DNA from 3 places in the Methylomusa anaerophila genome. Region 2 is predicted to be linked to each of the others. Evidence: predicted binding sites of a transcription regulator. Region 2 holds the regulator's gene; each other region holds the start of a gene.
What was found. Region 2 encodes HrcA, which represses chaperone genes, less so after heat shock. Its sites were predicted from a motif close to TGTTAGCACTCNNNNNNNNNGAGTGCTAACA; they were not measured.

Region 1 (2,209 bases), 540 kb from region 2:
AAAACTCAATTGAACATGGATTTGTCGGGCGCAAGGAAGGCCTAATCAGTGTTGATATTACTATAGCCCCGGATAGTTACCAAATTGATATTTACGACAATGGAGTTGGACTGCCGAAAGATTTTAATCTGCAGACCACCAACAGTCTCGGTCTGCAAATTGTGAGGACTCTCGTTGAAACCGATCTTGGCGGCAAGTTTAGGATTTATTCCGATACTGGAACTCACGCCTCAGTTATTATTCCGCGACTTGCAGAAAGTGCAAAAGGAGACTAAGGAGGTTGGCAATATGGAATCTTTGCGGATTGTAATCGCGGATAATGAATCCATTATCCGGATGGACTTAAAAGAACTGTTGGAGGAGGCCGGGCATAGCATAGTTGGAGAAGCAGCGGACGGAATCAAGGCTGTGGAACTGGCTCGTAAACATAACCCGGATCTTGTTATTATGGACATTAAGATGCCGGAAATGGATGGTATTACAGCAGCCAAGATCATTTCAAATGAAAAAATAGCTCCGGTTTTACTACTGACAGCCTTTAGTCAGAAGGAAATTGTGGAAAAGGCAAAAGATTCCGGCGTACTTGCCTACCTGGTGAAACCGGTAAAAGAAGCTAACCTATTTCCGGCTATGGAGATTGCGTTATCAAGATTTCAGGAGTTTGCGGAACTGGAAAAGGAATTGGAAGAAGTTAAGAATTCATTGGAGACTCGTAAAATACTCGATCGTGCCAAAGGAATTCTTATGGATGCCTATAGCCTTACTGAGAGTGAGGCCTATAGGCGTATTCAGCAATACAGTATGAGCAAACGCAAGTCTATTCGGGAAGTGGCGGAGGCTATTGTTGAGTCTGCCACTCGCAAACGGTAGTAAAAACTATTCACGTTAAGAGGGGAACTGCTTATAAGCCGCCATCTGCGTCGTTGTTCCTGCGGTCCTCACTACAGCGTACAACCGGTACGCTTCCGTTCCGGTCCTCGTTGCGCCTAGCATCTAACGACTTCTAAGCAGTTCGGGGCAGTTAATAAGCTAGGTAGATACAAGCTTAACTACTCGTTAAGATGGAAACTGCTGGATAACCGCCGTCTGTATCGGCTCTTGCGGTGCTCGCTCCAACCGATCTAAGTAGTTAGCTTATCTCCATCTGATGGCACGGACCTCCGGTACGCCTTTGCTCTGGCTTCTCGGTATGAAAATTTATTTTCAGGTATAGTTCATGGCAGTTGTTAAGTTGAGTTGATACGGTGATTTTCAAAGGGTAAAGCAGCCTGTGCTCTACCTTTTTTTGTTTTTTACAAAAAATTTATGAATTTCTGGGCAAAATGCTCTTGATTTTTAGAGCGTTTTTTTATATTATAATTTATGGAATTAGCACTCAATGTTAGTGAGTGCTAACAATAAACAGTTGAAAATTATTACACTATAAAGGGAGGTTTTCTCACATGATTAAGCCGTTAGGCGACAGAGTAGTAATCGAGGCTTTGGAAAAGGAAGAAGTTACCAAAAGTGGAATTGTCCTGCCGGACACCGTTAAGGAAAAGCCGCAAGAAGGTAAAATTGTGGCTGTCGGTACCGGGAAAGTATTGGATAACGGTCAGCGGATTGCGCTTGATGTTAAAGCCGGTGACAAAGTTATTTTTTCCAAATATGCCGGTACTGAAGTTAAGATTGATGGTAAAGAGTACCTCATTCTCAGCGAAAGAGATATCCTGGCAATAGTTGAATAGTTGAATAATATTAAACCGAAACGAAAGGAAGGTAATACATAATGGCTAAGCAAATTATTTTTGATGAAGAAGCACGTCGTGCACTGGAAAAAGGTGTTAACGCCCTTGCCAACGCTGTTAAAATAACTCTTGGACCTAAAGGTCGTAACGTTGTTCTGGACAAAAAATTCGGTGCTCCTACCATTACTAATGACGGCGTAACCATCGCCCGTGATGTTGAACTTGAAGATCCCTTCGAAAATATGGGTGCTCAACTTGTTAAAGAAGTTGCCACCAAAACGAATGACGTAGCCGGTGACGGTACTACTACCGCTACTCTCTTGGCTCAAGCCATGATCCGCGAAGGTATGCGCAATGTTGCCGCAGGTGCCAACCCCATGATTCTCAAAAAAGGTATTGAAAAGGCCGTTGAAGTACTTGTCAGCGAGATTAAAGCAAGCTCTAAAAAAATTGAGACTAAAGATGCTATTGCCCAGGTTGCG
Region 2 (2,209 bases):
GGAAGGCCTTTTACTGCCGGACTTTTCCCTTGAATTTGGCGCAGATTTTATTAAAAAATATCAACCGGTAATAACACGCCTTTCCAACCAGGGCCTGTTGGCTATTAAAAAAAATAAGATAGCGTTGACTCCCCTGGGAATGAAATATGGCAATATTGTATTTCGCAGTTTTTTACCTGATTAGAGACCTTCATATATCTTGACATTAGACCCATAGAGTGGTATTTTCTTATATAGATATTAGCACTCGATTCATTCGAGTGCTAACAATGGAAGGTGGAGCAGATGCTGGATGAAAGGAAAAGGAGAATTTTACAGGCAATAATAGATGACTATATTTCCACCGCCGAACCAGTTGGCTCAAGAACTATCGCTAGAAAATACGAACTTGGCATTAGTCCGGCTACTATTCGCAACGAGATGGCAGATCTGGAGATACTTGGTTATCTTGAGCAGCCTCATACCTCTGCCGGACGGATACCTTCAGCCAAAGGATATCGCTTTTATGTTGACTGCCTGTTATCGCCGCCGCAAATTTCCGAGCGGGATATTGCAATAATTGATAATTGGTACCAGACAAAAGTTCGCCGGATTGAGGAAGTTTTCCAGGAAACAGCTAAAATTCTTTCGCGCGTAACCCGGAATATTTCTCTGGTTCTGGCACCGCAAATATCTCAGTGTACCTTCAAATACCTACAGTTTTTACCTTTGGATGAGCGGCGTTCAATTGTCGTTATTGTCACGAGCAATGGCTTGCTAGAGAACAAAATCATTGAAATTCCTGAAGGGTTAAGCAATGACGATCTGCATGTGGTTGCTTCCGGGATTAATAACCGGCTGGGTGGGTTGTCGTTAGATCGGATTAAGTCTTCATTATTAAAAGAAATACAGCGGGATATTCTAGCTGATCCCGGCCTTTTTGAAACTGCGCTGGGGCTCTTGATCTATGCTCTTACGGCTGAGAAAAATGAAAAAATATACCTTGGCGGTACGACTCAGGTTCTAAACCAGCCGGAATTCAGGGATGTTGACAAGGTAAAAGACCTTCTATCCATGCTGGAGGAAGAGAAGCTGTTATGTGATATTTTGCATACGAATGAAAGTGACGGTGTAATTGTAACAATTGGTCATGAAAACAAGTTTTCGGGTATTCATGATTGCAGCGTTGTTCAAGCAACTTACCGCGTCGAAGGACAGATTGTGGGAACTGTAGCCGTATTAGGCCCTACGAGAATGGAATATGGTAAAACAATGGCTGTGCTGGAATTTATGCATAAGCACTTGGGTGAAATATTAAGTAAATACAAATTAATATAAACTTTGCAATTGTAATTGTGGCCGATATTTTCCGGTATTTCAACAATAGCAATCATAATTTAAGCAAGCAACTTTGATTAAACTGGATTAGACTGGATTGGAGGATAATTGGATGAATCTTAAACAAGCAGGCAGTGGCGCTGACGTAGATGAGCGTTTGGCAGCGTTAATGACCAATGCTAACGCCGTGAGGGCTATTACTGCCGCCGTCGAAGGTACAATTGGCCCCAAAGGGCTTGATACTATGCTGGTAGACCGATTCGGTGAAGTAATTATTACCAACGACGGTGTAACGATCTTGGATAAGATGGATGTAAACCATCCGGCCGCTAAAATGCTCATTAACATTGCTAAAGCTCAGCAAGCGGAGGTTGGCGACGGCACTACCACCGCAACGATTATGGCCGGTACTCTTGTTGCCGAGGGTGTTAGTCAGGTAATACGGGGTGTGCCGGTGGCCAGAGTAATTGAAGGAGTTAAATATGGAGTTGCCCATGTTATAAAAGCGATCAAGGAGCGAGGGCGCCAAGTAAATGATATTGATGACCCGATTTTACGTCGAATCGCAATGATTGCCGGTAGAGAACATGAGGATATTGCCGATTTGGTAGTGGAAGCCGCGCGCCTGATCGGTGTCGGTAAGTTATCCGAAAATACATTTAAATTATCGGAAATAATAACCGCTGAAGCCGGTGCGGATAATGAAGTATTTATGGGCGTTATTGTTAATCAGGAACGTATGACGCAAGAAATGCCGGAAAGAATCGAAAAAGCAAAAATTTTGCTTATTGATGACGCACTGGAACCGGAAGAAATTGAAGATGAGGCGCTCAGCACGGAGGCAGGGTTTAAACGATACATTGAGTTGCAAGATGAATTTAAAAATAATATA
Region 3 (2,209 bases), 630 kb from region 2:
TATCAAGAATAAGATCTTTTAGTTCATCCAAAAACCCATCACCTACTTGTACGTATGCATCGTTTATTAACTCGTTCTTAAATAAATAAAACAGTTATTAAAAAGTTATAATGTTATAAAGTTATCTCTGGCAAAATAAACTTTTGATTACCCCCTAAAACCATTATAGTATTACAGTTTCCGGAAATCAATATATCATTTAGAAATTTTTCCTCATTATTACTATATTACCATATTACCATATTGCTATATTGCCATCATTAGAGTTCTTACATTTTGCAATACCGCTGATTAATAATCTATACGTCTATAGGATAAATAATCAACTTTTTCCCGTCAACAAAATCAATGTTAATTATAGGTTAATAACGCTGCTTAAGCTTCAAACCGTCTATGACAAATTTAGCATAAATGATATAATTATCTAAAGAAAACAACTATTTAGCAATATCGTTAATGTTCTTTACAAAATATTCAGTACATTTTTTGCTTTCTGCCAATTTCTATTTATTACCTTTATTATACAAAGACAAAGCTCGCGCAATATTAAGATAATGTTAATTATTCGCAAACTAGGATTCTGGACAATATGTAGTACAATATAAAAAGGAAAAATAGATTGCATATACAATAGCTATTTAAATATAAGCAGCAATAAAATGCCATTATTTAAACAAAATTATGGTACAACCAAATTGATTTCGAAAAAAAATTAGAGTATTATATAAACAAAATTAGCACTCATATCACAAGAGTGCTAACAACATATATGGAATTCAAAAATGATTTTTATCCTGGCATTGCGATTGTGCAATTGTAATCATAAATCATTTTTGAAGACTATATAGATTCGTACTAAGCCAGATTAAATTATAAGGAAAAAGGAGATTTGATATATGGTTCAAGAAGCAATCTCTAAGGAAACCCGGGAGTTTCAAGCTGAAACCAAGCAACTGTTGGACCTGATGGTTCATTCCATTTACACCAACCGGGAGATTTTTTTGCGGGAACTAATTTCCAATGCCTCGGATGCCATTGATAAGATCCGGTTTGAATCCTTAACCAACCTGGATCTGTTGGCGGGAGATTCCGACTTTGAAATTGTGATCGAGCCTGATGAAACCGCTAATACCTTAACCATCTCGGACAATGGAATGGGCATGATCTATGACGAAGTTATCGACAACATTGGCACGATCGCCAAATCAGGAACCAAGGCTTTTCTGGAAAAACTGAAGGAAAAGGAAGCAGCTCCGGACAATGAATTGATTGGCCAGTTTGGGGTAGGTTTTTATTCTGCCTTCATGGTTGCCGATAAAGTAACTTTGATTACCCGTGCCCCCGGCCAGGAAAAAGGAGTCAAGTGGGAGTCCACCGGCGACGGCAGGTATACCATTGAAGAGTTTGCTAAAGAAAAACGGGGTACCACTATTATTTTGACCCTCAACGAAGAATATCGCTCCGCCGAGCACCCCGGCGAAAATTATTTAAACCGCTACACCATTCAAAGTTTGGTAAAAAAATACTCCGATTATATTCGTTATCCCATTAAGATGAATTTCATCAAAGAGGAAAAACCGCGAGACGCAGACGGAAAAATAATAGAAGACGAGCCGGCGGCACAGGTTATCGAACTCCGCACTCTGAACTCCATGACTTCTTTGTGGACCCGCAATAAAAATGAAATTAAAAAAGAAGAATATGATGAATTATATAAAAACCTCTTCCATGACTGGGAAGACCCGCTGGAAATCATCCATTCCAAAGTAGAAGGCACCGTAGAATACACTACTTTGCTGTTCATTCCCGCCCATGCACCGTTGGATTTCTACCAGCGGGACTTTTCATACGGAATTCAGCTCTACTCCAAGAACGTCTTTATCATGAGCAACTGCCAGGATCTTCTCCCCGAATATTTAAGGTTTATGCGGGGATTAGTCGATTCTCCCGACTTTTCCCTCAACATCTCCCGTGAGCTGCTCCAGCACAGCAAACAATTGAAACTTATCGGCAAAAACCTGGAAAAAAGCGTATTAAAAACTCTGGAAAATTTACTGACAAAAGATCGTCCCAAATACGAGAAGTTCTGGAAGCAATTCGGCGAAGCCATCAAAACCGGAATATATACAGATTTTCAAAGCCGGGACAAGCTGCAGGATTTGTTGCTTTTCTCTTCTTCTCGCTCAGCCGATGAGCTGACAACCTTGGA

Region 1: the regulator HrcA is predicted to act here: its motif matches at 1,367-1,397, upstream of groES (co-chaperone GroES).
Region 3: the regulator HrcA is predicted to act here: its motif matches at 733-763, upstream of htpG (molecular chaperone HtpG).

Annotation. Positions count from the first base shown of each region.
Region 1 covers NZ_AP018449.1:3,270,449-3,272,657, forward strand. The annotation lists gene MAMMFC1_RS14745 (sensor histidine kinase) at 1-275, shown strand, start outside; gene MAMMFC1_RS14750 (ANTAR domain-containing response regulator) at 289-870, shown strand; gene groES (co-chaperone GroES) at 1,443-1,727, shown strand; gene groL (chaperonin GroEL) at 1,769-2,209, shown strand, end outside.
Region 2 covers NZ_AP018449.1:3,805,917-3,808,125, forward strand. The annotation lists gene hemW (radical SAM family heme chaperone HemW) at 1-184, shown strand, start outside; gene hrcA (heat-inducible transcriptional repressor HrcA) at 286-1,317, shown strand; gene MAMMFC1_RS17140 (TCP-1/cpn60 chaperonin family protein) at 1,430-2,209, shown strand, end outside.
Region 3 covers NZ_AP018449.1:3,175,288-3,177,496, reverse strand. The annotation lists gene MAMMFC1_RS14210 (TetR/AcrR family transcriptional regulator) at 1-31, opposite strand, end outside; gene htpG (molecular chaperone HtpG) at 897-2,209, shown strand, end outside.